DNA from 4 places in the Erwinia billingiae Eb661 genome. Region 2 is predicted to be linked to each of the others. Evidence: riboswitches for the same ligand, from Rfam matches in the RefSeq annotation. Region 2 holds a riboswitch; each other region holds the start of a gene.

Region 1 (7,672 bases), 270 kb from region 2:
ATGGTGCATATCGGCTTTGGTGCCTTTCACCGTGCCCATCAGGCCGTTTGTAGCGACAGACTGGCCAGCGAACGCGGCAGTGACTGGGGTTACTGCGAAGTTAACCTCAACAGCGGCGAACTGATTCAGGCCCTGAAACAGCAGGATTACTGCTACACCGTGGCCGAAATGGCCGGTGACCAGATGGCGCTGCGGGTGATTGGCGTGGTGAAGGACGCTCTGCATGGCAAATCAGACGGCATTGATGCGGTAATTGAAGCGCTGGCGCAGCCGGACGTGGCAATCGTTTCGATGACGGTGACCGAAAAAGGCTACTGCTACGAACCGTCCAGCGGCAAGCTGGATCTGGCGCACCCGTCGATTGTCCATGACCTCGCTCATCCCGACGCCCCCACTTCCCTGCCGGGCATTATCCTTGCCGGCATCGTCCGTCGTCGCGAACGCAACCTGCCGCCGCTGAGCGTGATGTCCTGCGATAACATGCCGGAAAATGGCCACGTTACCCGCAACGTGGTGCTTGGTCTGGCGGAAAAACAGAGTCACGAACTGGCGGAGTGGATTGCGCAAGCACGTCACCTTCCCTTCCACCATGGTCGATCGCATTGTGCCGGCGATGACGGACGAAACCCATGCGGCGATGCGCGACAAACTCGGTTGCGACGATCCGGTCAGCGTAGTGTGCGAACCCTTCCTGCAATGGGTGATTGAGGACAACTTTGTCAGCGGCCGTCCTGAATGGGAAAAAGCCGGTGCAGAGCTGGTCAGCGACGTGCTGCCATTTGAAGAGATGAAACTGCGCATGTTGAACGGCAGCCACTCCTTCCTCGCTTACCTCGGTAATCTGGCCGGATATGAGCACATCAGTGATTGTATGGCTGACCCCTACTATCGTCAGGCCGCCCTGAGTCTGATGCTGGACGAACAGGCGCCCACCCTGAGCACTCAAGGCGTCGATCTGCCGGCGTATGCCAACTCGCTGATCGCCCGTTATGAAAACCTGGCGATTAAACACCGCACCGCGCAGATCGCTAACGATGGTTCACAAAAACTGCCCCAGCGCTGGCTGGACAGCATTCGCTGGCACCTGAAGCATGGCGGCAGCTACGACTTACTGGCGCTGGGCGTGGCGGGCTGGATGCGTTATGTCGGCTGTGTTGATGAGCAGGGTCAGCCGATTGAGATCCGCGATCCGATGCGCGATCGGCTGGCGCAACGCGTTGCAGAAACGGCGGATGGCGAGGCGCGGATTGCCGCCCTGCTGTCGTTAAAAGCGGTATTTGGCGAAGATCTGGCCGCTGAACCGGCATTCGTCGCAAAAGTGAACCATTTCTATCAGCTTTTACGCGAAAAAGGCGCCAAAGAGACGGTAAAAATTGCCCTGACGCAGGCTTAAGCGAATAAGCGCTGGCGAAGAGCCAGCGCCCTGTTTAGACTTAGACTTTCGTCCAGAAGGTATAGGGATATTACTTAATGTCTACCGCTTATATCATTACCGCCAACGAACCGGTAAATCAGCAAATTTACCGCTTCCTGCGCCAGGACATCGTGACCTGCGCGATCCCACCGGGTTCGCTGCTGTCAGAAAAAGAGGTTTCCTCGCGGTTCAGCGTTTCACGCCAGCCGGTGCGTGAAGCCTTTATTAAGCTTGCCGAAGCTGGGCTGGTGCAGGTTTTGCCCCAGCGCGGTACCTTCGTACGCAAAATTTCGGCCAAGCGCGTGGCGGATGGACGTTTTATCCGTGAAGCGGTAGAAGTGGCGGTGATCCGCCGGGCGGCTGTCGAGGCGTCTGCCGAATCGCTGGCCCAGCTTGAACACAATCTTCAGCTGCAGAAAATGGCCGCTGAGCGTCATGACAGCCAGGCCTTCTTACTGCTCGATGATGAGTTCCATCGCCTGATTGCGCAGAGCATAAACTGCGAGCTGTCATGGGAAACGGTCGAAAACATTAAAGCGGCCATGGATCGGGTGCGCTTCCTGACGTTAAGCAAAGTCTCCCCGCCGGAAAGCCTGATCCAGCAACATCAGGAGATTTATCAGGCGCTGGTAGCCAAAGATGTCGACGGCGCCGAGCACGCCCTGCGCCGTCACCTTCAGGAGATGATTTTCTCCATCACGCCGATTGCTGAGCAAAACAGCGAGTGGTTTGAAAAGCCGCTATAACGCTGGCCATCTCTGCGTCGGATAGAGTGCCATGCGGATATTGAACAGATAGAACAGTGGCCTGAACAGCGCCATATCTGCACGGCACAATGCCTCGGTCTTAACCAGCAGCTGATTCAACTCCATCAGCAACGATTGCGGCGGCTCAAGGTGAATATCCTTGAGCCGCTTTTTAAAGTACTGATTAATCTCAAACATCACCGCATCGGTTTCCAGCTGATGGTCTTTGATAATCGCCTGATGCCTGGCGTAAAAGTCATAGCAGTTCACCCCAAGCCAGATTTCGGTAATCAGATTGCCCCCCAGCGCCACGCCGGGCGAAGGATCGATGCGGTTACGCGGCAGGATGACGTTGATTTTATCGATCATGCTGGCGACATACTGCTGACGCGACAGCAGCGAAGAAGCGTTGATTTTGATTTCGCCGGTGAACTGCAGCAGCTCCTTAATCCCTTTACGCAACACGCGTCTGGCAGACCAGGCCGGCCTTCTGTTACGGATAATGGCCGTGACCAGCACCGCCAGTAAAATGCCCACCACGGTTGAGATCGAGGCATTAAGGATCGACAGCAGGTCGGGCTGCAAATCGTGCGTCATGCCGATAAAACCGGGGATCTGGGTGGCGATAATCAGCCCGATAAAGTTGGTCGACGGATTGGCGATGACCAGTCCCAGCGCCAGCAGTCCCGGCGCCAGACAGATAATCAGTGATTCAAAGGTTACGGTCATCGGGATCAGCAGCCCGACGTACAGCACGCTGATCACAATGGCGATCAATACCCCTTTCAGAAACACCTTCATCGAAGCGATTGGGCTGTCCATCGCCGCGAAGAACGAACAGACAACCGCGGCTATCATCGGCGTTGACGCGCCATCTTTCCAGCCGGTGCCAATCCAGAAAATACAGCCGATCATCGTGGCAGTGAACGCGGTGAAGGCCGATAACAGGATCAGCCCTTTATCGCGATGCTTCCTGATCAGCTTAAGCCTGCCGCGCTTTTTCTCCGGCGACAGCTGGCTAACGCGCTCGCGGGCGTTGAAATAGGAATCGGCAATGCGGATAAAATTCAGCAGCCTTTCCAGTAACCCAATCAGCAACAAACCTTCTTCCGCGTTCATTTCACCGCGGCCATACAACGCTTTGATCCGCTCCTGCGAGGCAGTGATGTCTGCCTCAATCGACTGCGCCTGGCCGCTTTGTTCCGGGCTGTTCAGCCAGACAAGGAAGTGACTGAACGACTCGGCGACAAAGTCCGGGAAGGTGATGCCCTGCTCCGCCAGCAGGCTCAGGCGCTTCTCAATCGCGGTCAGCGTTGGGATCAGATAGGAAAGATGTTGATACTGCGCGCTGACCAGACGGATGAGCTTGCGCGCGGAGTCCCCTTCATACACGCAATGGGTGATCAGGGTTTCAACCGCCACCGGATAGTTCGCCATCTGCACCAGGATTTGGTCCCTTTCGGGCGAGCTCTCTTTCGATTCAATGGTCAGCAGTTCGGTGCAGACGTTCTTTGCAGTGTCGAACCAGTTACTGACGCTGTTTTCCAACAGATTGCGCATCCGTACCGGGAAAACCAGCATATGCACCAGGCTGCTGCAGATAATCGCCACGGTAATTTCTTCGATACGGGAAATCACTGTATAGGTGATCGACAGCGGCGTGGTGACATCGGCAAAGCCCATGATCGCCGCGCTGTAGCCTGCCAGCATAAACACGTAGCTCTTCGGCGTGCGGTCATGCAGCGACAGATACAGGCAGCAGGCAACCCACAGCGAAACGCAGAGGCTGAACAGCATCGGATGGGTAACGGTTATCGGGTAGATCAGAAAGATAAAGATCCCGCCCAGCACGGTGCCAAGAAAGCGGAACAAGGCTTTCGACAGGGTGGAGGCAGAATACAGCTGTGAAATCACGTAAACCGAGACCATGGCCCAGGCCGGTTTATCCAGGTTCAGTTTCAGCGCGATATATAAGGCGATAAAGGCGGCAATGCAGGTTTTGACGGCAAATAACCACGCATTTTTAGATAACCACTTCATTATTTACTTCACGGCTCACGTCAGACTAAAGCGCTATTTTAGCGATTTTCAGGCAAGAGTGGAGAGGCTTAAGCATCGATAGTTTGTAACAAAATAATCACATAGGGTGAAAGATAAGGGGCTAATCATTGTCAACCCCTTATCGTTAGCGATTAAGCAATGGTGACGTCTTTCGCCAGATAGACATCCTGCACCGAATTGATCAGCGCCACGCCATCCTTCATCGATTTCTTAAAGGCTTTACGGCCCAAAATCAGCCCCATACCGCCCGCACGCTTGTTGATCACCGCGGTGCGCATAACGGCGCGACACCGAGGCCAGCACGCCATAAGTGGAGGCCACGCAGTTACAGCCCGACTCGATGGCCAGCTCGACGATCTTCTTTGGATCGAAATAGAGTGGATTGGCAGCAAATGACGCGCCCGCCAAGTGCTCGACGCCCTGATCGTCCGCTACCACCAGCGATGAAAATGGTGCACCGGGCCGATGCCCTTGCCGACTTCCAGCGAATCGGCCTGCTCCAGCGCGCCCTGTAACCAGCCCTTGGCGTCCTGCACCGTCGACACCCAGTTATCATGCCGGGGTCGCAGCGCGGCCAGCGCAGCGGAAAGCGTACAGCCGGTGCCATGGGTATGCTTTGTTGGCACGCGCGGCGCGGTAAAACGCTGCTCCAGCTGGCGGCTGAACAGCCAGTCCGGGCTTTCGGCATCGCTCAGATGTCCGCCTTTCATCAGCACCGCCTGGCAACCCAGCGCTAACAGCGCCCTTCCCTGTCGCCGCATCTCATCTTCGTTAGTGGCAACCGGACACTCCAGCAGCGCCGCCGCTTCCGGCAGATTTGGCGTGATCAGTGAAACGTGCGGCAACAGGCACTCACGCAGCGTGGCAACCGCCGTCGGCGAAAGCAGCGGATCGCCACTTTTCGCCAGCATCACCGTATCCAGCACAATCCACGGCACGGACGAGGCCTTCAGTCCTTCAGCCACCACCTTGACGATATCGCTGCTGGCTAACATGCCGATTTTTACGCTGTCGATGCGCACGTCGCTCAGCACGGAATGTAATTGTGCCGCGACAAAGTCGGGCTCAATGCGGTAAACCGACTGCACGCCACAGGTATTCTGCGCCACCAGCGCGGTGATCACGGTGGTGCCATAGGCACCCAGCGCCGAGAAGGTTTTCAGATCGGCCTGAATGCCCGCGCCACCGCTGGGATCGGTTCCGGCAATGCTCAGTGCGTTGATGCGCTTCATCCCTGAACCTCCAGAGTGAACAGCTCGTCGAGGAACAGCGCAACAAAACTGCCGGGACCCGCTGCCGCCATCGCCGCGCGTTCGCCTGCCAGGCTCATTATCCGGCAGGCGCTGGCAACGTGCGTTAACCGGTCGCCAGGCAGCGCGGCAAATCCGGCCACCACCGCCGACAACGCGCAGCCGGTGCCGACCACGCGGGTCATCAACGGCGAACCGCCAGCCACAGCCAGCACCCGTTGGCCATCGGTGACGTAATCCGTTTCCCCGGTGACCGCAACGATGGCGCCGGTGGTGCTGGCCAGCAGACGAGCGGCGTCCAGCGCCAGCGCCGAGTCATGCAGGCTGTCGACGCCGCGCCCGGAGGTTGCCTGGCGCGCCAGCGCCATGATTTCCGAGGCGTTGCCGCGAATAGCCGCAGGACGGTGTTCCAGCAGCTGCTGACAGAATTCAGTGCGGAAGGTCAATGCGCCGACGGCAACCGGATCCAGCGTCCAGGCACGCTGCGCCTTTCCGGCCGCGTGCACAGCGGCCAGCATCGCTGTACTGCGGGAATGGGTGAGCGTGCCGACGTTGACCAGCACGGCATCGGCAATGGCGCTGAACTGCGCGGCTTCGTCGGGATCAATCACCATCGCCGGCGATGCGCCCAGCGCCAGCAACACGTTGGCAGTAAAAGTCTGCACCACATCGTTGGTCAGGCAGTGAATTAACGGCGATTTTTCACGGAAGAGGTGGAGCGACGCCACGGCATCCGCCGCGACAAAGGTATGAGGTTGGTTCATGGTACAACTCCCAACCGGCGATCAAGAAGGCGATGCGGTCAGGCATCTGACTTCCCTCCGCTGGCATTATCCAGTTCAGGTTCGACGGGTTTTTCTCAGCCCTTTCTTTGGAAAGAAACGGCACCCCGAGTCATTTACTACGTGCTTTCAGCCGCCAGATTACGGGATGGCGCTTTTCTTTACCATCCCCCAGGCGTTAATCAGATCAACATTCCACCGCTACACCGGGATGCGGCGACCGATCTCCACCACACGGTCACTGGGCAGGTAGTAGTAGTCGGTCACATGCATGCCGTTGCGCGCCATCCAGCTGAAAATCACGCGCTGCCAGGCCGGCAGGCCGCCGCTACCTTCGCGTGGGATGATGTTTTCATGGCCCAGATAATAGGTGACATCCTCGGTATCCAGCTCGCAGTTATCCAGTTGCGGATAGCGTAACAGCGCAGGGATATTCGGCCGCTCCATAAAGCCATACACCGCCAGCGCGTGCCAGAAGCCCGGCGCAAGCTGGGTGACGGTTAAGCGCTCGTCGGCATTGATGCGCGGAACGTTGTCGATAGCGATCGTTAGCGACAGCACGTGCCCATGCAATGAGCCGTTTCGCTTCACCTGCCACTGCATCACCGGCGGCGTGCCCTCTTTCTCCCGCGTCAGAAACACCGCCGTGCCCGGCACTCTGGGTATGGCTTTTTCTTCCAGCATTGCCAGGAAGTCGTCCACCGAAATAAATTTTTCGTGCACCGCCCTGCTCGCCGCTTCCACGCCGCGGTGCCAGAGCAACATCACACCGTACACGACCAGCGCCAGGATCAGCGGCATATAGCCCCCCTCGAACACCTTACTCATATTGGCGACCAGGAAGCACAGGTCGATGACAAAGAACACACCGGCAATCAGCAGGCTGGTGAGCCGGTTCCAGCGCCACACCTCATGCATCGCAACATATAACAGCCCGGAGGTCATGATCATCGTCAGCGACACGGCGATGCCATAGGCTGCTGCCAGCTTGTCGGAAGATTTGAAGAACACCGCGAGGAAGATGGTCACCACCATCAGCAACCAGTTAATCGCCCCGATATAGATTTGCCCGTAGCTCTCTTCGGTAGTCTGTTTAACCCGCAGCCTCGGCAGCCAGCCTAGCTGAATTGCCTGACGGGTCATGGAAAACGCACCGCTGATAATCGCCTGACTGGCAATGATGGTGGCGAGCGTGGCGAGGATCACCAGCGGGATTTGCAATACCGGCGGGCAAAGCCGGAAGAAAATATTTTGCGTTACGTCAGCACCTGAAAGCAGTAACGCTGCCTGTCCGGCGTAGTTGAGCAGCAAGCTGGGAAAGACGATAGCAAACCAGGCCAGCCAAATCGGCTTTTTGCCAAAATGGCCCATATCGGCATACAGCGCTTCCGCACCGGTGACGCAAAGGAATACGCCGCC
Region 2 (7,672 bases):
CCCTGGGCCAGCAACCCGACCTTCCGTAAAATCCTCTACCCGGCGGTGGTCGCCGTAGTGGTGATCCTGCTGTGGCAGGGCTGGGTCAGCTATTTCAAAATCCCGCAGTTCCTCGTGCCGTCGCCGGTGGTGATGCTGCAAAGCCTGTGGACCAACTTTGGTTCGCTGATGATGTCGCTGCTGTTCACGCTGAAAATCACCCTGATCTCCTTTGTGCTGTCGATCGTCATCGGCTGCGCGGTGGCCTTTGTGCTGGTGCAGAACCGCTTTGTTGAAACGGCGCTGTTCCCGTACATCGTGTTTCTGCAGGTGACGCCGATTGTGGCGATCGCGCCGCTGATCATCATCTGGGTGAAAGACACCACGCTGTCGTTAGTGGTCTGCTCGACGCTGATGGCGGTGTTCCCGATCATTTCCAACACCACCCAGGGGTTACGCAGCGTGTCGCCGGGCCTGCTGAGCTATTTCCAGCTGAGCCATGCCAGCCGCCTGCAAATCCTGGTGCGCCTGCGCATTCCCTCTGCCCTGCCGTACTTTTTCGGCGCGCTGCGCATCTCCAGCGGACTGTCGCTGATCGGCGCGGTAGTGGCCGAGTTTGTGGCGGGCACCGGTGGCAACAACACCGGGCTGGCCTATCAGATTTTACAGGCAGGTTATCAGCTGGATATTCCGCTGATGTTTGCCGCGCTGCTGTTGATTTCGTTAACCGGGATCGCGCTGTTTGGCGTGATGTCGTGGATTTCCCGGCGCGCCCTCAGCGCCTGGCATGAAAGCGAAGCCGTGCAATCTCACTAATTTAATGACCCTTTTGCCGACAGGATGAGTATGGACAGTGAACAACGTAAGAACGCCGTAGAGCAGATGCTGCTGGCGCTTCCCGACCTCGAGTGGACGCTTCAGGCCCCCAAGGTCAAACGTCTTTCGCGCGATTTTCACTGGTTCAGCCCGGTGCTGAAGCAGCAGCTGGAAAACAAGCAGGCCGATGCGGTGGTTCGCCCGCGCAATGAAGAAGAGCTCAGCCTGCTGGTCAAGGCCTGCGTGCAGCACGGCCTGCCGCTGATATTACGCGGTGGCGCAACCGGCAACTACGGTCAGCTGGTGCCGCTACAGGGCGGCATTCTGGTCGATATGACCGCGTTTAATCAGGTGGTGGAACTAGGTGAAGGCCGCGTGCGGGCGCAGGCGGGGATCCGTCTGGCCGAGATTGAAACGGTGACCCGTCCTGAGGGCTGGGAGCTGCGCTGTATGCCGTCGACCTATCGGCTGGCGACGCTGGGTGGACTGTATGGCGGCGGCTTTGGCGGCATCGGCTCAATCAACTATGGCCCGCTGGGCGCACCCGGCAACGTGCTGAGCGTGAAAGTGATGACCATGGAAGCCGAGCCGCGCATCCTCAGCGTTCCCGCGCCGCAGGCCTTGCTGCTGCATCATGCTTACGGCAGCAACGGCATCGTGCTGGAAGTCGAGCTGGCGCTGGCGCCGGTGCATCAGTGGATTGAGCGGCTGGATGTGTTCGACGACTTTACCGATGCGCTGGACTATGCCAATGCCTTTGCCCGCTCGCCAGGGCTGGTGAAACGCCAGCTTGCCCTGTTCGCCGCACCAATCCCGAGCTATTTCACCCATCTGAACGGCAACTACCGGGCCACGCAACATGCGGTGATCAGCGTGATTGCGGAGCAAAGTGAAGGCCTGTGCAGCGGACTGTTAGAAAAGTATCGCGGCCAGAATGCCGTGCGCCAGACGGCGAACGAGGCGCGTGAAGCCAACGCCTCGCTGATGGAATATTGCTGGAACCACACCACGCTGCATGCGCTGAAAGTGGACAGCACCCTGACCTATTTGCAGACGGCGTTCAATTATTCCACCTATCGCCAACAAATTATTGCGATGGCGGAATTGTTCGGCGATGAAGTTATTTCCCATATTGAATTCCTGCGTGACAACGATAGCAATATCACTGCCAGCGGATTACAATTAATTCGCTATTCCAGTGAAGAAAGATTGAACGAAATAATGCAGATATTCCGCGATAATGATGTAAAAATAAACAATCCGCATGTCTTTACCATTGAAGAAGGTAAGCAAGGGGAAATTAAGGCCGAGGTGGTTTCAGTTAAAAAGGCGCTGGACCCGGCAGGACTGCTCAACCCAGGCAAGCTGCAGGGTTGGGACGTGCGCGACACGCTGGAATTACCAAGCGATCCGCTGTCACTGAATAAATGAAATCAGCATAAAATTAATTACAGTGAGTAAATAAAGCACGTATCTAAAATAACGCGCTCGCCACTGGACGGTTTTACCGGATACCCAAAAACAATTACTCAGCAAATTTTGCTGCGGGCAGATCATTTTCAAATTTTTGACAGGAAGCTATTGATGAAAACAAAGAAGGTCAACTTTGCGCTAAAGTTGGGTGCACTCGTCGTCTCTCAGGCTTTATTAATGGGTCACGCGCTGGCCGCGGCACCGGTTTCGGATTGTGATGCCGGCGTGGCCGATTCACTGACCGAAATGTTTACCTGCGGCTCGGTCCATGGCAGCCTGCGCAGCCTCTATTATTCCACCCACAACGCCTATTTCTCACCGGGCTATTCGCAGGACACCGTCAGCTACGGTGGCAGCGTGAAGTACGCCACGGCGGAATATTATGGCCTGAGCCTCGGCGTCAGCGGCATTTTGCAACGCGGCATCTCGCATAACGATGACCACTTGATCGGTGAACTGGGGCCAAACGAGACCGGCGTCGGCGAAGCCTATCTGAGCTGGCACTATCAGGACTTCCGTATCACCGCCGGTGACCAGCGTATCAATATCCCGTTTATCGGCGACTACGACTGGCGCATCACCCCGATCCTGTTCCGGGGTGTGGACGCCAATTATGGCGACAGCGACAACTTCCTGCACGCCACCAAAATTACCCGCTATAAACCCTGGGGTGACGATCAGTTCCTCGACACCACCGCCTACACCGACGCCGATGGCCGCACCAACGGCATGTGGGGCATCGGCGGCGGACGTGCCCTGAAGCTGGATGATAAAAAGCTGACCGGCCAGCTGTGGTACGAGGAATACAATAACTACACCAAGATGGTTTACGCCGACAGCTTCCTGTCGTGGTCGGAAAATCCGTTGCAGCCCAAAATTGGCGTGCAGTTTATTCGCGGCCTGAGTCAGGGCGATGCGCTGGCCGGCGAAGTAAACAGCACCAGCTACGGCGCGCAGTATGCGATGAATTTTGTACCTTCATTGCGCTGGTCACTGAACTGGGACCATATCGCCGCCAGTGAGAATGCCTATGGCAACGGCGCGCTGGTGACGCCTTATGCCCATAACACCTCGTCCGGCCAGTATTTTGCCCAACCGTTCTTCACCAGTACCCAGGATTTGGGGAGCGGCAACGCCTACTCCACCGATCTGAACTGGACCGCCAACAGCAATATTTCCCTCGGCAGCCGCTACTCGTTTATGGATTTGACCGCCAGCGCCGGCGCGTCCAGCAGCAATCAGTCGGAGTACCTGATTTACGGCACCTACAGCTTTGATGGCGTGCTGAAAGGGCTGAGCCTGACCGACTTTGTCGGCGTGCAAACCACCTCGACCTCTGACAAGAACTTCTGGCAGAACCGCTTAGCGTTAGAATATGATTTCTAAGCCAAAACAGGCTTAGTGGCGCTTAAACAACGGCTTTCGCAAGAAGGCCGTTTTTCATTATGACGCCAACTCGGCTGCCAGCCATCGATTGTAATCAAAAAGTAAATATCGTATAACAAGCCTCTCCGAGGGGTGTCCTTTATGGGCTGAGATGGCGACGTTAGCCGGACCCTTTGAACCTGATCTGGGTCATGCCAGCGAAGGGACGGGTTGGCAATAGCACCACTTTCGATCGTTGCCTGTTCATACCTCTGCACGCCCGGATCTCCACTCACTTTTGGAGGTCCCATGTCTGACAACATGTTTTCCCGTGGTCTTTATGGCCAGCTTCGCCAGCAGGCCGCGGCTGACTGGCAGCACTACGTTAACCACCCTTTTCTTCAGCAGTTGGCCCAGGGCACGCTGCCTGAAAGCGCGTTTCGGCTTTATCTGACCCAGGACTACCTGTTCCTGATCCATTTCGCCCGCGCCTATGCCCTGCTGGTCAGCAAGTTCCGAACCTTGCCAGAAATGCGTGCCGCCACCGCCTCGCTGAACGCCATCGTCGCCGAGCTGCCGCTGCATGTCGGTTACTGCACGCAGTGGGGCATCAGCGAAAGCCAGATGCGCAATGAACAGGAAGCGCCCGAAACCCTCAACTACACCCGCTATGTGCTGGATATCGGCCAGTCCGGCGATGCGCTGGATCTGCTGGCCGCGCTGCTTCCCTGCGTGGCGGGCTATGCCGAAATAGGCCTCGGCTTGCTGCACAATCCCGCCACCGTCACCGAAGGCAATCCCTACCGCTCGTGGATCGCCAACTACGGCGATGAAAACTATCTGGCCAGCGTACAGCGGGCGATTGACCTGCTGGAAACGGTCGGGGTTCAGCGCGGCGCACAGAGCCGTCTGCCGGAGCTTTCAACCATCTTCACCACCGCCACCCGTCTGGAAAGCGCCTTCTGGCAGATGGGCCTGAATGCCAGTTTGAGTAACGTGGTATGAACAGTCATGACATTGCCCGCGGCGTGATCCCGCCGGGGATTCAGGTTCGCGATCTGACCCTGCGCTACGGCGCACGGACGGTGTTTGAGCAGTTGAACATTGATATCCGCGGTGGGCAGTTTGCTGCGATGCTCGGTGCCAGCGGCGTCGGCAAAACCAGTCTGCTGAAGATCATTGCCGGGCTGGCGCAGCCGACGGCAGGCACGGTCACCGGCAGCGACGGTCTGCCGGTTCCGGGACGCGTGGCTTATATGGGGCAGAAAGATCTGCTCTATCCATGGCTAACCGTCCGCGAGAATATCAGCCTCGCCTCACGCCTGCGTGGCGAGAAGCCCGACCGCGAATGGGCTGACGAACTGACGGATCGCGTCGGCTTAAGCGGCTATGGCGACAGCCTGCCTGCCGCGCTGTCCGGCGGCATGCGGCAGCGTGCCGCGCTGGCCCGCACGCTTTATCAGCGTCAGCCGATGGTGCTGATGGATGAGCCCTTTTCAGCGCTGGATGCCATTACCCGCACCAGTATCCAGACGCTGGCCTCAATGTTACTGACCGGCCACACGGTGTTACTGATCACCCACGATCCGCTGGAAGCCTGCCGCCTTAGCCACCAGCTGTTGGTGCTGTCTGCCGCCGGGATTGATGATTCCCATCAGATTGCCGGACTGCCGCCCCGGGCCCCTGACGATCGGCACCTGTTGCAGAGCCAGGGTGAATTACTGCAACAGCTGACCCGGGCGGCAGGATGATATCCGCAAAAGAATCGGCCTTTGGCCGCTGGCGGCGTGGCCTGACGGTATTTATCGGCCTGATTGCCGTCTGGTGGGCAATCACCCGCAGCGGCGTTCCTGCCTTCCTGCTGCCCACGCCGATGTCGGTTGCCGACGTCCTGTGGACCAGTCGCGCGTATCTGGCGGCGCACACGCTGGTGACCGCGGCAGAAATCGTCAGCGGGCTGGTCGCCGGCGTGTTGCTCGGCGCCATCCTTGCACTGTGCATGATGTTCTCTCCCCGCTTACAGCGCTGGCTGATGCCGCTGGTGTTGACCAGCCAGGCCATACCGGTCTTTGCGCTGGCACCCTTGCTGGTGCTGTGGTTCGGCTTCGGCATCAGCGCCAAGGTGGCGATGGCGGTGCTGGTGATTTTCTTCCCGGTCACCTCGGCTTTCTTCGACGGGTTGCGCCGGGTCAATAACGATTTTCTCGACCTCGCCCGCACCATGGGCGCGTCCCGCTGGGCGTTATTACGCCATGTGCGGCTGATGGCGGCGCTGCCCGCGTTTGGCTCCGGGCTGAGGATGGCGGCTGCAGTGGCGCCGATTGGTGCCATTATCGGCGAATGGGTCGGCGCAGGAGAAGGTCTGGGCTACGTGATGCTGAACGCCAATGCGCGGATGCAAACCGAACTCTGCTTTGCGGCACTTTTTATTCTGGTGCTGATGACCCTGCTGCTGTGGCTGGCAGTGGACAGTGCACTGCGTCGCCTGATCCGCTGGGCACCGGAAAATGACTGATCGATACCTCACTCAAGGGAAACACATGTTTAAGAAAACTCTCTGCGGCCTGCTGCTGACTGCCGCCTGTGCCCACGCCGCCTGTGCCAACGACAAGCTGACGCTGGTGCTGGACTGGTATATCAACCCCGATCACGCGCCGATCATGGTCGCGGAACAGATTGGCGCGTTTAAGGAACAGGGGCTGGAGGTGAAGATTGTGCCGCCTTCCGATCCGGCATTGCCGCCACGGCTGGTGGCAGCCAAACAGGCCGACCTGGCGATCACCTATCAGCCACAGCTGCATTTCTTTGCCGATCAGGGCTTACCGCTGATGCGCGTCGGCACGCTGATCAACTCGCCGTTAAATACGGTGATTACGCTGGATAAAAGCATCACCTCGCCGGCCGGGCTGAAAGGCAAAAAAATTGGCTACTCGGTCAGCGGGATTGAACAGGCGACGCTGGGCACCATGCTGAACCATGAAAAGGTCAGTCTGGATCAGGTGAAGATGGTCAACGTCAATTTCCAGCTCAACAGCGCGCTGATGGCGGGCCAGGTCGATGCGGTGATAGGCGGCTATCGCAATATCGAAGCGCTGGAGCTGAAGCAGCACGGTCAGTATCCGCAGGTATTCAACGTTGAGGACTACGGCGTTCCGGCCTATGACGAGCTGATTATCGTGGCGAATCGCGATGAGGTGAACGCGCCGAAAATCAAAAAATTCCTGATTGCGCTGAAGAAAGGCAGCGACTACCTGCATGCCCATCCGCAGGAGAGTTGGGATGCGTTCGCCAGTGCGCACCCGGACCTTAATAATGCCTTAAACAAAGCCGCGTGGATGAAAACCCTGCCGATGTTTGCCCGCGATCCGGCCCATCTGGACAGAGCCCGTTATGACGCTTACGAACGGTTCCTTTTTGACCATAAGCTGATCAAAAAAATAACGACGGTTAACAATTACGCGATGGAATTACGTTAAGAAATCGTAAAGCCCGCCAGTCGATGCTGGCGGGCGAACAGATGTTACAGGCCATTTCAAGCTGCTGATTACCCTCGGCTATCTGGCATTATCCTGAAAAGCTTTTCCCCCAGGCTTTCTTAGCAAGAACTTATGCCATACTGGAACCTACTGTACAGGTTCTCTGATGCCTGTCCCCCCTCCGACCCCGGGTAAACTCCATGAGCAACTTCCTCAGTCCTGCCGCCGCCTACCTTAATCGCCGCAACGAATTGCTGGCGCAGCGTTCTGTGGTGGAGTCGCCCGTGGTGATTCAGACGATCAATAAGGCGTTGTTAGCCAGCGAGATCGCCATGGCTACCTTCCACGATTTGGAAGCGTTAAAAACCCTGCAACTGCGTAAAGCCAGGCTGATTGACTGGCATGAAGCTGAGAGTCAGCAAGAGCTGCAAAACTTCGAGCTGGCCAGCAATGCGCTGACGCTGGCGGACGATGACAATGAGCAGGCATTCCTGAGCTATCAGCGTGATTTTGCCTTAATGGCCGCCTCATTCTCCTGGCAGCATGCCAGCCTGCAGATCGTG
Region 3 (7,672 bases), 2.2 Mb from region 2:
ATGTCTCGCAGAGGGTTTTCCAGCACCTTCATGGCGTAAGGAATGGCCATCAGCGCATTGGTGAAAATTACGATGCCGTCGGCAGCGTCCGGCAGGCCCACGGTGGCATTCAGCAGCAGAAAGAAGCCGGTCGCCAGCACGATGCCGGGCATGGCCAGAATCAACATGCCGCTCAGTTCCAGCGACTGGCCGAGCCAGACGCGCTGACGCAGGCGCAATTCCCGGCTGCTCCACAGCAGCATCACCGTCAGGATCACACACAGCACCCCCGCGCCAAGCGCGATACGTATTGAGGTGAAGGTGGCCTGCCACAGCGCCGGTTGGCGTAATACTGCGGGCAGCCCCTGATTCAGGCCATCCACGATCACCGCCAGCAGCGGCGGCAGTAATAAAAGCAGCGCGGCGAAGATTAACAGCGCATCCCACACTTTGGCGCGCCCGCTGTCTTCAGGATTTCGCCAGCCGTTGATGCTTGCCGTGCCCGACGGAATCGCTTTGCTGAGCCACTGACTTAACATCACCAATCCCAGACAGCAGACCATCTGAATCATCGCCAGCAGGGCGGCACGGCCCGGATCGTAATCAAAGTTCAGCGCCTGAAATATCGCCAGCTCGATGGTGGTGGCTTTTGGTCCGCCGCCGAACGACAGGACGGTTGCGAAGCTGGCAAAACAGAGCATAAAAATCAGCGCGCCGGCAGGCAGAATTTGCCGCCGCAACCAGGGCCATTCGACCACCACGAAATGGTTCCAGCCGCGTAATCCCAGCTGAGCGGCCAGCTGGCGCTGCTCACCGGGGATCTGTTCCAGCGCCTGCAGCAGCAGACGCGCGGCTAACGGCAAATTAAAGAACACATGCGCCAGCAAAATGCCCTGCAAGCCATAGGGCGTGAAGGTATAGGGAATGCCCAGCAACGTGCAGAGATCGGCCAGCCAGCCCGTACGGCCATAGACGCTGAGGATGCCAAACACCGCCACTAACACCGGCAATACCAGCGTCATCGCGCAGAGTCTTAACAGCGTGTCCCGGCCGGGGAAGCGGCGTCGGTAAAGTGCGCGGGCCAGCGGGATCGCCGGCCCAACCGCCAGTACCGCGGAAAGAAAGGCCTGCCAGAAGGAGAAGCGCAGGACGTGCCAGAGATAGTCATCCTGCCAGAGATCCCGCCAGTGGATCGCCGGCGCACTCAGCCATAGCGCGCTGAATGCGGTCAGGGCCACGGCGACCAGCAGCGTCGCCGCCAGCGCACCGGGCACTAACGGGCCAGCACTCAGCGGCTGACGGCGCGTTGCCATGCACTGATCCATTGGCTACGTTGGCTGGCGACTTCCTGTGACGTGTATTGCAGCGAGTTGGACGGAACGGTCAGGGTATCGAAACCGGCAGGCAGGGTGCTTTTCACCACCGGATACATCCAGTTGCCGGTTGGGATACTGTCCTGGAACGGTTTATCCAGCATAAATTTCATGAATTTCTGCGCCAGCTCCGGCTGTTTGCTGCTTTTCAGCTGGCCGGCCACTTCTACCTGCAGGTAGTGACCTTCGCTGAAATTGGCGGCGGCATACTGCGATTTCTTCTCTTCAATCAGGTGGTAAGCCGGAGATGTGGTGTAGCTCAGCACCATATCGCCTTCACCCTTGAGGAACAGCCCGTAAGCTTCGCTCCAGCCTTTGGTAACGGTGACGGTTTTCTTCGCCAGCTTCTGCCAGGCTTCCGGTGCCTTATCGCCGAACACTTTCTGCATCCACAACAGCAGGCCGAGGCCCGGGGTGCTGGTGCGGGGATCTTCATAAATAATCTTCAACGGTTTGTCGCTGTTGACCAACTCTTTCAGGCTGGTGGGCGGATTTTGCAGCTTGGTTTTATCGTACACAAAGGCGAACCAGCCGTAGTCATACGGCACAAAGGTCTTATCGTTCCAGCCACCCGGAACGGTGACCTTGCTGGTATCCACCTGGCCTGGTGCGAACAGGCCGGTTTTCTCCGCCGCATCCAGCAGATTGTTATCGAGGCCCAGCACCACATCGGCCTTGCTGTTTTTACCTTCCATCCGCAGACGGTTAAGCAGCGAGACGCCGTCTTCCAGCGCCACGTATTTCAGCTCGCAGCCGCAGTCCGCTTCAAACGCCTTTTTGATGGCAGGACCCGGTCCCCAGTCAGCGGAAAAAGAGTCGTAGGTATAAACAGTCAGGACGGGTTTAGCCGCGAAGGCCGGGAAGGTGCCGAGGATCAGTAAAGGCAGAACTTTTTTTAACACTTTGCGTTCCTTGAAAGTTAGGGGTCGCAAAGGATCTGAGCAATCTGGAGAGTCTCAAATCCCTACGCCGGCATTATCCGGATCAGGTTCGACGGGTTTGTCTCAGCGCTGGCAGTGAAACACCGCGAACGCACCCCGTTGAGAACGGCCTATTCTAGTGATTTCCGCTGGGTAACGAAAGCATCATGCGTCGTCAGGGGCGAACCAGGCGGATTTAAAATCAAACCAGCCCAGCATATTCATTCTGACCCCGCGCATGCTGCGTTGACCTTCCAGCAGCAGCCAGTGATGGAACAGCGGATGCAGCGTCCAGGTGTTGATCAACTGCTTGCCCCAGTCGGCCAGCGGCAGCTTCTGTTCGCGCCAGCGTTGCGCATCCTTTTCCCAGTCCAGCGTGACGCAATGATGCACCAGCGGGATTTCGTACAGCAGCGCAAACACCGAAAATTCCAGCGGCAGGGTGAAGTTGGCGCTGCCGAGCCAGATATCGCTCTCGGCTTCGCCGCGGTGCCAGATGTCATAATCGACCTGTTGGGTGATCAACTCCACGCCCTGTTCGGCGAGGATCGGCCGTAACGCATTGGCGATGCCCTGATGCTCGACGTGATCGTTATACCAGGTCAGCGTCAGGGTGGTCAGCCCGTCGGGCTTCTGGCTGGCAGCCATATCGCGGCGATGATGCCAGCGCGGCAGCAGGCCATAAGCCGGAAACCAGTAGCGTTGATAGCCAATACCGGCATGATTCAGCAGGGCGATCGGGTTGAACAGCGTGCTGACCCAGCGACGGATGTGTTCATCGCGACCCTGTTCGGATCGCTGATCAAACAGCAGGAAGTAGCAGCCTTCTTCCAGACGGCTCTCTTCAGACTTTTCTTCCAGCCCTTTGCCTTCCAGCTTAACCCCGGCATAAACCAGCTCATCACTGATTTCCGGCAACACCCAGATATTCACTTCATCAATCAGCGCGCGGTAACCAAAATAGTCATCAAACGCCTGGATCCTCAGTTGGGTGGTCTGATTGCGCACCACCGCATAAGGGCCAGTGCCTATCGGCTGACGGGCGAAGTCCGTGAGGAAGGGCCACTCTTTCGGCAGGATCATGGTGCTGACGCTGCCCAGCAGCCAGGGCAGCCAGTTGTCGGGCTGATGCAGATGAATATCCAGCGTCCAGGGCGCCGAGGACTCGATGCGATCGAAATGGGCATAAAGGCGTTGGGGCTTCAGTCGCTCAAGGGTGCTGATAATGTCGGCCATCTCCAGCTCACGGCCATGATGAAAGTGGATCGCCGGGCGCAGATAAAACCGCCAGTGCAGCGGAGAAAGCTGCTGCCAGTGGTGGGCAATATCGGCTTCGATTTCCCCATTTTCCTCATTTATCCGCGTCAGGCTGCTAAAAATCTGACGGGCAAGGTGGGTTTCAGAACGACGCAGCGGCGTACCGGGTAACAGATTCAGTAACGAGCGATAGTACATCACCCGCAGGATATGTTTCCCCTGGCGGAAACTGCGGCCAAGATGAGAGATCAGCATCTGTCTGACCGTGTTTTTATCGCCCACCAGCTGCACCAGCTGGTCGATGCGATCGTTCTCCAGCAACTCTTCCGCCCGCTGCTGTTGCAATGCCAGTCCGGTGTAATGGAAGCTGAGCTTCGAACGTTTTCCGCGCCCGGCTTCAGCCTGCCAGTTCAGCCAGCCCTGTTCCTGCATCGCGTTCAGCAGATTGCGCATATGCCGGCGGGAGCAGCTCAGTTGTACCGCCAGATCGTTGAGCGTGGTCTCCTGCGGCTGGCCTTCGCAGCACTGCCACAGGCGGATAAACTGTTGTTGTAAGCGGGCAGAAGACATAAAAGAGGAACCCTTATCAGAAAGCAGTCTGTTTTTTCTTCCTTATATTAGGACGATAATGCCCGCAGATGAAAGAGCGGGAGACATTCTTCGAATGCGCTCTGACATTGATGATTCTGAGTATGGTGCCTTTCACCAGCCAGCCGGGTTAATACCTTGCTGGCTTTTTTCGCTGCTCCATGTTTTCTTCTATGCTTGCTGTTTGTCGACTCACCTCTGTGGCGACTTTTTTTGAAGGATCAGCTATGAAATCGCTCCTCACGCGCCGTCGCCGTATCAATCCTGTTTACGTCGCCTTTATGGCCGTGTCGTTTATGGTGGGCGTGGCGGGTGCGCTTCAGGCTCCGACGCTTAGCCTGTTTTTGACCCGTGAAGTGGCCGTTCGTCCGTTCTGGGTCGGGCTGTTTTACACCATCAATGCGATAGCCGGCATTGCGGTGAGCATTTTGCTGGCAAAGCGCTCGGACAACCGGGGCGATCGCCGCATGCTGATCCTGTTTTGCTGCGTGATGGCGATTGGCAACGCGCTGATCTTTGCCTTCAACCGTGACTATCTGACGCTGATTACCTTTGGCGTGCTGCTCTCCGCTCTGGCCAGCGTGTCGATGCCGCAAATCTTTGCCCTTGCCCGCGAATATGCTGATAGCTCCGCCCGAGAGGTGGTGATGTTCAGCTCGGTGATGCGTGCCCAACTGTCACTGGCCTGGGTAGTCGGGCCGCCGTTGTCCTTTGCGCTGGCGCTGAATTACGGCTTCACCACCATGTTTTTGATTGCCGCCGGACTGTTTGTGGTCTGTGTGGCGCTGATCTGGTTTGCGCTGCCGTCGGTGCCGCGCGTGGAACAACCGCCTGAAGTGGTGATCACCCAAATCAGCGCGTGGAAGAATAAAGATGTGCGGCTGCTGTTTATGGCTTCATTGCTGATGTGGACCTGCAACACCATGTATATCATCGATATGCCGCTGTATATCAGCAGCGTGTTGGGGTTGCCGGATAAGCTGGCTGGATTGCTGATGGGCGTGGCGGCCGGGCTGGAAATCCCGGCGATGCTGCTGGCGGGCCATTATGTGAAGCGCTTCGGCAAACGCAAAATGATGCTGTTTGCGGTGGCGTCCGGGGCGATATTCTATCTGGGGCTGGTGGTGTTCCACGACAAAGCGGCGTTGATGGCGTTGCAGATCTTTAATGCCATCTTTATCGGTATTGTCGCCGGGATCGGCATGCTCTATTTCCAGGATCTGATGCCGGGAAGGCCCGGTGCGGCGACCACATTATTTACCAACAGTATTTCGACGGGGGTGATTCTGGCGGGCGTGATTCAGGGCGCGCTGGCGGAAACCTTTGGCCATTATTCGGTTTACTGGGCGGCGTTGGTACTGTCGATTGGGGCGCTGGTGATGTCGGCCAAAGTGAAGGATGTCTGAGGGACGTTCGGGCGGAAGTGCTTCCGCCCGTGAGGGTCACTAACGCAGAAAGGCCGGCTGGGTTTTCTCATACGCCGTAATATCGGCGTCATGTTGTAGCGTCAGGCCAATGTTATCCAGCCCGTTGATCAGGCAGTGTCGGCGGAAGCTGTCGATGCTGAACGCGTAGTGCTTACCATCGGCGATGACCTCCTGCTTTTCCAGATCGACGGTGATTTCCACGCCCGGCTGTGCGGCAACCAGCTGGAACAGCGTGTCTACCTCTTCCTCGCTCAACGACACCAGCAGCAGCTGATTGTTAAACGAATTATTGGCAAAGATATCGGCAAAATCGCTGCCGACAATCGCCTGAATACCGTAGTCAGTCAGTGCCCAGGGCGCATGCTCACGGGAGGAGCCGCAGCCAAAGTTTTCCCGCGTCAGCATAATGCTGGCACCACGAAACGCGGGCTTGTTCAACACGAAATCCGGGTTGGGGATCTGGCCTTCGGCATCGCTGTAACGCCAGTCGTAAAACAGGTTGCGGCCAAAACCGGTGCGCGTCACCATCTGCAGAAATTGCTTCGGGATAATCGCATCGGTATCGACGTTTGCCGCATCCATCGGCACCACGATGCCGGTATGTTGGGTAAATTTCTTCGCCATACAGCCTCTTTAAATCAGTTCGCGGATATCAGCAAAATGGCCTGCTACCGCCGCAGCCGCAGCCATCGCCGGGCTCAGCAGGTGCGTGCGGCCACCGCGGCCCTGACGACCTTCGAAGTTACGGTTGCTGGTGGAGGCGCAACGCTCACCGGGATTCAGACGGTCGTTATTCATTGCCAGACACATTGAGCAGCCTGGTAAGCGCCATTCAAAACCGGCATCAAGGAAGATTTTGTCCAGACCTTCCTCTTCCGCCTGCGCTTTGACCGGACCGGATCCCGGCACAACATAGGCCTGAACGCCTGGCGCAATCTTGTGGCCTTTCACCACCGATGCCGCCGCCCGCAAATCCTCAATACGTGAGTTGGTGCAGGAGCCGATAAAGACTTTGTCGATCTTCACCTCGGTCAGCCGGATGCCAGGCTGCAAATCCATATAGGCCAGCGCCTTCTCGGCTGAGGCACGCTCAACCGGATCGCTGAATGAGGCCGGATCGGGGATCCGCTCGTTAACGGCGATCACCTGGCCGGGATTGGTGCCCCAGGTAACCTGTGGCGCGATGTCCGCCGCATTTAAGGTCACCACTTTGTCGAAGTGCGCACCGCTGTCGGATTTCAGCGTCCGCCACCAGGCGACCGCTTCATCCCATTCCGCCCCTTTCGGCGCAAACTGGCGGCCACGGGCGTAATCAAAGGTGGTGTCATCCGGCGCAACCAGGCCCGCTTTCGCGCCAAGTTCAATCGCCATATTGCACAGCGTCATGCGGCCTTCCATGCTCAGGGCTTCAACCGCCGGACCACAGAATTCAACCACATGGCCATTGCCGCCGCCGCTGCCGGTTTTGCCAATGATCGCCAGCGCAATGTCCTTGGCGGTGATGCCCGGTGCGGTGTGCCCCACCACTTCAATCTTCATGGTTTTGGCGCGGGACTGCTTCAGCGTCTGGGTGGCCAGCACATGCTCAACTTCTGAGGTGCCGATACCAAACGCCAGCGCGCCAAAGGCACCGTGAGTAGAAGTATGCGAGTCGCCACAGACGATGGTCATACCCGGCAGGGACAGGCCCTGCTCAGGACCGATCACATGCACGATGCCCTGGAACGGGTGCTTGAGGTCATACAAACGCACGCCAAAGGCTTCACAGTTTTTGATCAGCATCGACATCTGGATCCGCGCCATCTCACCGCTCGCATTGATATCACGCGTCTGGGTAGAGACGTTGTGATCCATGGTGGCGAAGGTCTTTGACGGCTGGCGCACCGGGCGGTTGTGTGCCCGCAGACCATCAAAGGCCTGCGCGGAGGTCACTTCATGCACCAGATGACGGTCGATATACAGCAGTGGCGTCTCGCCTGGCGCTTCGTGCACCAGATGCGCATCAAACAGCTTCTCGTATAATGTTTTCATAATCAGGCTTCGCGAATGTAACGGGCGATAATCGACCCCATTTCCTCGGTGCCGACGGACTGGCCGCCACCGGCTAAATCGCCAGTACGGTGACCTT
Region 4 (7,672 bases), 2.4 Mb from region 2:
AATACGCCGCCTTTCTCAATAGAGAAATCCTCGGCATAAACATCCCCTTCAATTCGGCCACGGGAAAGAATCGTGACTGACTTCGCGTAACAGCATCCTTTTAGCGAACCATTTACGACAACTTTCAAAGAAGATACCTTGCCATTCACTTTCCCCTCTTGACCGATCTGTACCGTTTTCTTACTGACAATATCGCCAACGATCTGACCATTTATCGAAATATTAGCTTCATTAATTATTTCACCCGTTAATTTACTGCCTGATGAAATACGGGTTTCTTTCGCCGTCGCGCTCTCATCAGCCAGCTCCAGCGCGGCCTTCGGTGCCAGCAGCGAGGCGGTATCGACTGAGCCGTTCACTGGCGAGTCTGTTTCTTTCTTATTGAAGTTAAACATATTGGGATCCATCCTTTTAGCGAGAGTTAATAAAACGAATATTAAATAACAGCCGATCGTCACCCTCAGGCAACAATCAAAGAATTTATATTGCGGGAAGAGGTAACAACAAAGAGAAAAAATCCATAAGAGCCACAGGCCCCATAAGTAATGTTCTTTCCTGAACCTTTCCATGGCATCATTCCCTGATGTTATTAACATGACATTAATATTAATGCAGTCTGGCAGACAAAATCAGAACAATAAAATACGTGATGCTGCACGATTAAGCACAGTAGTTTATTTAAAAAAATGAAATACGATGATTAAACACCCGAGCGGGTTCAGCAAAAGCCGGCAAAGGGTGAATTTGCCGGCCTGGGTACTTACTCAGCCTCTTCGCGGCAAAGCACCACGGTATCCTCAATCAGGCGACGGGCGACCGTTCCTGGAGGAGGAAGCTGCGGTAAGGCATCAAAGCGATACCAACCCGCATCCAGTAGCTCTTTGGGATCGATAACAATCTCGCCGCTGTCGTAATCGGCCATAAAAGCCATCATCAACGACTGGGGGAACGGCCAGGGTTGAGAGGAGACGTAACGCAAGTTTTTCACCTTCAGCCCGCTCTCTTCCATCACTTCACGCGCGACGGTTTGTTCCAGCGTTTCGCCGACTTCAACAAAACCGGCCAGCACCGTATAGATGCCGTTACGGTGTTTGGTATGCTGGGCCAGCAGGATCTCTTCCCCACGGCGGATCGCCACAATGATGCAGGGCGCGATTTGCGGGTAATAGCGCTGTCGACAATGGCGGCAGAGGCAGGCAAGTTCGGTTTTGCTGTGGTGCATTTCATGGCCGCAGTAGCCGCACCACTTATGCGAGCGATAGAACTCCGCCAGCTGGATCCCTTTACCCGCCAGCTGGAACAGGCCCACGTCCAGATCGAGGATCTGACGCAAGGATCCCATGCCCTCTTGACGGTTCTCACAGATCAGCCAGACGGGATCGCCCTGCCACTCGCCGATTTGTGATCCGTTCGATCCTGTCAGGCTTAATTCTTGCGCGCTACCGAACGGTAATTGACCTTTCGGTAACCAAAGTTTATGTTCATGACTGACAACCCACCAGCCAACGTCTACGCTTGAAATCTCACGTTGCATAAAATTGCTCATCCTCAGCTTTACAGACTTTCTGAATTACTGGATTGGGGCGAAATAGTAATAATTACACTCATGGAGTCACTCATGCTTAACCAGTTAGAAGTTCTGACCGCGCGCGTCGGCGGATGTAGCGACCTGGTAGACTTTTGTCTACGCTCCCGCAGGCAGTTGTTGATTGCCTATTATCGTCTGGTTGGCATCAAGCCTAACAAGGAATCGCTCACTACGCTCGATGAAAACGCGCTGGACAGCTTCTGTCAGGGATTGGTGGATTACCTTTCCACCGGGCATTTCACCGTTTATCAACGCTTTATTCAGGAGATGGAAGGCAGCGAACAGTTGGCTAAAGCCGCGCTGATCTACCCTTCCCTGCAGGCAAACACCGAGATGATCATGCAGGTGTATGATACCCATCTCGAGAAGGCCATCGATCACGATAACTGTCTCGAATTCCAGAATGCTTTGTCCACAGTGGGCGAAGCGCTGGAAGCGCGTTTCACGCTTGAAGACCGCTTTATTCAGCTGGCGCTGGAAAAAACGGCGGATAAGCCTGAGGCAGCTAATGAGAGTGCGCTTGCCCGTCCGGCGTAAACGTTATCAGATTGTAAACCCCTTGTAGTTTCAAAAAAGCCCCTTTATGCTGAAAGGGCACTATGTGGCGAGGCCAGTCCTGCCACGATTGTTTTGCTGGTGCTGTCTGCCAGCAAAATTCTTCTTGTCGGAGTGCCCTTAGGGGCTGAGACCGTTAATTCGGGATCCGCGGAACCTGATCAGGTTAGTACCTGCGAAGGGAACAAGAGTAAATCTTCAGTGACGGTGTGGATCCGACCATTTTCACACCCTGCGCTTACTCCTCCGAACTCCAGGCAAGCAAATTCCCTTTTTTCAGGAACGAGCTATGTCTACCCGTGATAAAAGACCGACCCGCCGCGAACAGCGCGCAGAAGCCCAGCAGTTTATCGACTCCCTTCAGGGCACCGCTTTCCCCAATTCTAAACGCATCTGGCTGAACGGTTCGCGCGAGGATATTCGCGTGCCGATGCGTGAAATCCAGCTCAGTCCGACGATGGTCGGTGGCAGCAAAGACAATCCGCAGTTTGAAGATAACGAACCGGTACCGGTGTATGACACGGCCGGACCTTATGGCGATCCGGACGCAAAAATTGATGTGCATCGCGGACTTGCCAGGCTACGCAATGACTGGATTGAACAGCGTGGTGATACTCAGCACATTGAGCAGCTCAGTTCGGTGTACACCCAACAGCGCCTGGCGGATGAAGGCCTCGATCATTTGCGTTTTGACCATCTTCCCCGCCCACGCAAGGCACTGGCTGGCCGCTGCGTGACGCAAATGCATTACGCGCGGCTGGGCGTGATTACGCCAGAGATGGAATTTATCGCCCTGCGTGAAGATATGGGCCGCGAACGTATTCGGGGTGACGTGCTGTTGCAACAGCATCCCGGCAACAGCTTTGGTGCCAGCCTGCCGGAAAATATCACGGCAGAGTTCGTCCGGCAGGAAGTGGCGGCCGGCCGCGCCATCATCCCTGCAAATATTAACCATCCTGAATCCGAACCGATGATTATCGGCCGCAATTTCCTGGTGAAGATTAACGCCAATATCGGTAACTCCGCGGTCAGCTCGTCGATTGAAGAGGAAGTGGAGAAGCTGGTGTGGTCCGCCCGCTGGGGCGCCGATACGGTGATGGACCTTTCTACCGGGCGCAATATTCATGAGACGCGCGAATGGATCCTGCGTAACAGTCCCGTTCCGATTGGTACGGTTCCCATTTATCAGGCGCTGGAAAAAGTGAACGGTTTGGCAGAGGATCTCAACTGGGAAGTGTTCCGCGATACCTTGCTGGAACAGGCTGAACAGGGCGTCGATTACTTCACCATCCATGCCGGTGTGTTGCTGCGCTATGTGCCGATGACCGCAAAACGCCTGACGGGGATCGTCTCCCGGGGGGGATCGATCATGGCCAAGTGGTGCCTGTCTCACCACAAAGAGAGCTTCCTCTACGAACACTTCCGCGAGATCTGCGAGCTGTGCGCCGCCTACGACGTTTCGCTGTCGCTGGGCGACGGACTTCGTCCAGGATCGATTCAGGATGCCAACGATGAAGCGCAGTTTGCCGAGCTGCATACGCTGGGCGAGCTGACCAAAATTGCCTGGGAGTATGACGTGCAGGTGATGATCGAAGGACCAGGACATGTGCCGATGCAGATGATCCGCCGCAATATGACCGAGCAACTCAATCACTGCCACGAAGCGCCGTTCTATACGCTCGGCCCGCTAACCACCGATATCGCGCCTGGCTACGACCATTTCACCTCCGGTATTGGCGCGGCGATGATTGGCTGGTTTGGCTGCGCAATGCTCTGTTACGTCACGCCGAAAGAGCATCTGGGCTTGCCCAACAAGGAAGATGTTAAGCAGGGTCTGATTACCTACAAGATTGCCGCGCATGCCGCCGACCTGGCAAAAGGGCATCCCGGCGCGCAGATCCGCGATAACGCCATGTCCAAAGCCCGCTTCGAATTCCGCTGGGAAGATCAGTTTAATCTGGCACTCGATCCTCATACCGCGCGCGCCTATCACGATGAAACGCTGCCGCAGGAATCGGGCAAGGTCGCCCACTTCTGTTCAATGTGCGGCCCGAAATTCTGTTCGATGAAAATTACTCAGGAAGTGCGGGACTATGCCGCCAGACAGGAGGCGGAAGCCAAACCGATTGAGGTTGGTATGGCCGAAATGTCAGAGGCTTTCCGTACCCGCGGCGGGGAACTTTATCACCCCGCCGATGCGCTGTCGCAGGAGGAAAAAGCATGAGCCGCTCAGCCTTCCCGCCAACGTCGGCCCAGCTTGGACTCTATCCGGTCGTGGAAACGGTGGCATGGATCGCGCGCCTGCTTGAAGCGGGCGTGCGTACGATTCAGTTACGAATCAAGGATCTGCCTGAAGCGGCGGTCGAAAACGATATCGCGGCGGCTATCGAACTGGGCAAGCGTTATCAGGCACGCCTGTTTATCAATGACTACTGGCAGCTGGCGATTAAATATCAGGCCTATGGCGTGCATCTGGGCCAGGAAGATTTGGATGTCGCCGATCTGGATGCGATCCATCGCGCCGGATTACGGCTGGGGCTTTCAACCCATGACGATGCCGAGCTCGATCGGGCTCTGGCTGAGAAGCCGTCCTATATCGCCCTCGGGCACGTCTTTCCGACCCAGACCAAAAATATGCCCTCTTCGCCGCAGGGATTGCAGGAGTTGCAGCGCCATATTTCCCGCCTGAAAGGGATTTCCACGGTGGCGATTGGCGGCATCAGTCTGGAACGGGCACCGCAGGTCTTGGCAACCGGCGTGGGAAGCATTGCGGTGGTCAGCGCCATCACGCTGGCGCCTGACTGGCAGGCAGCTACCGCGCAGCTGCTCGATCTGGCTGGAAACGGGGACGAAGCCCATGTTCAGTGACAACGACTTTTTACGCTACAGCCGTCAGCTCCTGCTGGAGGAGTTTGGCCTCGATGGCCAGCAGAAATTGCAGGCAGGCAGCGTACTGATTATCGGCCTCGGCGGATTGGGTTCACCTGCGGCGCTGTACCTCGCTGCCGCAGGCGTTGGCAAGCTGGTGCTGGCCGATGACGATAGCGTGCATATCAGTAATCTTCAGCGCCAGGTGCTGTTTCGCACGAATGAAACCGGTCAGTCCAAAGTCGCCGTGGCGAAGAAGCACCTACAGTCGCTAAACCCGCAGGTGGAGTTTATTGCTCTGGCGCAGCGGATGATGGCTGAATCACTCAGGGAAGTCGTGCAGCAGGTCGACCTGGTGCTGGATTGCAGCGACAACATGGAAACCCGCCATGCGGTCAATGCCGCCTGCGTGGAACAGGGTAAGCGGTTAGTCAGTGCCAGCGCCGTTGGCTTTGGTGGCCAGCTGCTGGTGCTTACGCCTCCTTTTGAACACGGTTGCTATCGCTGCTTATGGCCAGACGAAGACGAACCCCAGCGAAATTGCCGTACCGCAGGCGTGCTGGGTCCTGTGGTGGGCGTAATGGGTACCTTACAGGCGCTGGAAGCCTTAAAGATGCTGGCAGGCCAGCCGTCCTGTCTTGACGGCAAACTTCGGCTGTTTGACGGCAGACAACAAACCTGGCGAACGCTGTCGCTGCAACGCAGTGTGGATTGTCCGGTATGCGGGGTCAGTGATGAAAATCGTGGTTAACGATGAAAGCCTGACGCTTGCCGGCTCGCTGACGCTGGCCGGGCTGCTGGAGCAGCTTTCCCGCCACCAGCCAGGCACCGCGCTGGCCGTTAACCAGCAGATTATTCCCCGCGATCGCTGGTCCTCTTACTTATTACAGGAAGGCGATGATCTGGTGATTTTCCAGGCCATTGCCGGAGGCTGACATGCTGCAAATTGCTGATAAAACCTTTTCGTCTCGTTTATTTACCGGTACGGGCAAATTCTCCAGTCCACAAATGATGCTTGCGGCGTTGCGCGAGTCCGGCAGCCAGCTGGTCACCATGGCGATGAAGCGGATTGATTTACGCGGTGGCGATGACGGGATCCTGCGGCCTCTTCAGGAACTGGGCGTGCAGCTGCTGCCAAACACGTCCGGCGCTAAAACCGCAGAGGAAGCCATTTTTGCTGCCCGTCTGGCACGCGAAGCCCTGGGCACCCATTGGCTAAAGCTGGAAATCCACCCGGACGTTCGCTATCTGCTGCCCGATGCCATCGAAACGCTGAAAGCAGCGGAGATCCTGGTGCGGGAAGGCTTTACCGTATTGCCGTACTGCCACGCCGATCCGGTGCTGTGCAAGCGGTTAGAAGAAGTGGGCTGTGCGGCCGTGATGCCGTTGGGTGCGCCGATCGGCAGTAATCAAGGGCTGAAAACACGCGATCTGCTGGCGATCATAATCGAGCAGTCTAATGTGCCGGTGGTGATAGATGCCGGCATTGGCGCGCCCAGCCACGCCAGTGAAGCGCTGGAAATGGGTGCTGACGCGGTGCTGGTGAATACCGCAATGGCCTCCGCGCAAGACCCGGTGCAAATGGCGAGGGCGTTCAGACTTGCTGTTGAAGCTGGCGCACTGGCTTACCGCAGCGGGTTGGGCAGTCGCCACCATCAGGCCGTGGCCACCAGCCCGCTGACCCACTTTTTGCAGGCAGGAGAGCCGCAATGAAAAGCTTCGTCTCACAGTGGGAAACGCTCGATTGGGATGATATTCGCCTGAGGATCCACAGCAAAACGGCCGCGGATGTTGAGCGAGCGCTGAATGCGGTCAACGTCGGGCGGGAAGAGCTGATGGCCCTGCTCTCGCCCGCTGCTCAGGCCTATCTGGAGCCGCTGGCGCAAAAGGCCCAGCGCTTAACCCGGCAACGCTTCGGCCATGCGGTTAATCTCTTTGTGCCGCTGTATCTGTCCAATCTCTGTGCCAACGACTGCACCTATTGCGGCTTCTCGATGAGTAACCGCATCAGGCGTAAGACGTTAGATGCTGATGAGATTGCCCGGGAATGTCAGGCTATCCGCAAGATGGGGTTTGATAACCTGTTGCTGGTCACCGGCGAGCATCAGGCAAAAGTCGGCATGGCTTACTTCCGTGAACATGTTCCCGCCATTCGTCAGCACTTCAGTTCCTTAATGATGGAAGTGCAGCCAATGAGTGAAGCGGAGTATGCCGAACTGAAAACATTAGGGCTGGATGGCGTACTGGTCTATCAGGAAACCTATCATCCTTCGGTCTACAGCCAGCATCACCTTAAAGGCAACAAGCAGGATTTCTTCTTCCGGCTGGAAACGCCAGACCGGTTGGGCCGTGCCGGCGTGGATAAGATTGGCCTGGGCGCTTTGATCGGCCTGTCAGACAGTTGGCGCACCGACTGCTATATGATGGCTGAACACCTGTTATGGCTGCAGAAAACCTACTGGCAAAGCCGATATTCGGTGGCCTTTCCCCGACTCCGGCCTTGCGCGGGCGGCATTCAGCCGGCGTCGATCATGGATGAAGCGCAGCTGGTTCAGGTTATTTGCGCTTTCCGGCTGTTTGCACCGGAAGTTGAGCAGTCGCTCTCAACCCGGGAATCACCCCAGTTCCGCGATAAGGTGGTGCCGCTGGCGATTAATACTG

The links. A riboswitch is a leader RNA that binds a small molecule or an ion and turns the genes downstream of it on or off. The one in region 2 is predicted to bind thiamine pyrophosphate.
Region 1: it holds a riboswitch for thiamine pyrophosphate, as region 2 does, so the genes downstream of both, thiM (hydroxyethylthiazole kinase) here and tenA (thiaminase II) in region 2, are expected to answer to the same signal.
Region 3: it holds a riboswitch for thiamine pyrophosphate, as region 2 does, so the genes downstream of both, thiB (thiamine ABC transporter substrate binding subunit) here and tenA (thiaminase II) in region 2, are expected to answer to the same signal.
Region 4: it holds a riboswitch for thiamine pyrophosphate, as region 2 does, so the genes downstream of both, thiC (phosphomethylpyrimidine synthase ThiC) here and tenA (thiaminase II) in region 2, are expected to answer to the same signal.

What each region holds. Positions count from the first base shown of each region.
Region 1 is NC_014306.1:3,310,086-3,317,757, forward strand. Features, by position in the region: partial or broken gene EBC_RS16550 (mannitol dehydrogenase family protein) at 1-1,393, shown strand, start outside; gene EBC_RS16555 (GntR family transcriptional regulator) at 1,471-2,160, shown strand; gene EBC_RS16560 (FUSC family protein) at 2,155-4,200, opposite strand; gene EBC_RS26340 (fructose-bisphosphate aldolase class I, fragment) at 4,353-4,499, opposite strand; partial or broken gene EBC_RS26345 (class I fructose-bisphosphate aldolase) at 4,489-4,647, opposite strand; gene thiD (bifunctional hydroxymethylpyrimidine kinase/phosphomethylpyrimidine kinase) at 4,653-5,453, opposite strand; gene thiM (hydroxyethylthiazole kinase) at 5,450-6,235, opposite strand; TPP riboswitch at 6,271-6,373, opposite strand; gene EBC_RS16575 (potassium transporter Kup) at 6,455-7,672, opposite strand, start outside.
Region 2 is NC_014306.1:3,044,880-3,052,551, forward strand. Features, by position in the region: gene EBC_RS15310 (ABC transporter permease) at 1-795, shown strand, start outside; gene EBC_RS15315 (FAD-binding oxidoreductase) at 826-2,226, shown strand; gene EBC_RS15320 (OprD family porin) at 2,380-3,654, shown strand; TPP riboswitch at 3,773-3,877, shown strand; gene tenA (thiaminase II) at 3,943-4,638, shown strand; gene EBC_RS15330 (ABC transporter ATP-binding protein) at 4,635-5,384, shown strand; gene EBC_RS15335 (ABC transporter permease) at 5,381-6,148, shown strand; gene EBC_RS15340 (ABC transporter substrate-binding protein) at 6,174-7,109, shown strand; gene EBC_RS15345 (hypothetical protein) at 7,310-7,672, shown strand, end outside.
Region 3 is NC_014306.1:842,419-850,090, forward strand. Features, by position in the region: gene thiP (thiamine/thiamine pyrophosphate ABC transporter permease ThiP) at 1-1,292, opposite strand, end outside; gene thiB (thiamine ABC transporter substrate binding subunit) at 1,268-2,254, opposite strand; TPP riboswitch at 2,296-2,402, opposite strand; gene sgrR (HTH-type transcriptional regulator SgrR) at 2,438-4,099, opposite strand; gene EBC_RS05150 (sugar efflux transporter) at 4,345-5,523, shown strand; gene leuD (3-isopropylmalate dehydratase small subunit) at 5,563-6,168, opposite strand; gene leuC (3-isopropylmalate dehydratase large subunit) at 6,178-7,575, opposite strand; gene leuB (3-isopropylmalate dehydrogenase) at 7,578-7,672, opposite strand, start outside.
Region 4 is NC_014306.1:309,260-316,931, reverse strand. Features, by position in the region: gene EBC_RS24670 (bactofilin family protein) at 1-395, opposite strand, end outside; gene nudC (NAD(+) diphosphatase) at 761-1,534, opposite strand; gene EBC_RS02835 (Rsd/AlgQ family anti-sigma factor) at 1,619-2,125, shown strand; TPP riboswitch at 2,244-2,344, shown strand; gene thiC (phosphomethylpyrimidine synthase ThiC) at 2,433-4,367, shown strand; gene thiE (thiamine phosphate synthase) at 4,364-5,011, shown strand; gene EBC_RS02820 (HesA/MoeB/ThiF family protein) at 5,001-5,762, shown strand; gene thiS (sulfur carrier protein ThiS) at 5,746-5,946, shown strand; gene EBC_RS02810 (thiazole synthase) at 5,948-6,724, shown strand; gene thiH (2-iminoacetate synthase ThiH) at 6,721-7,672, shown strand, end outside.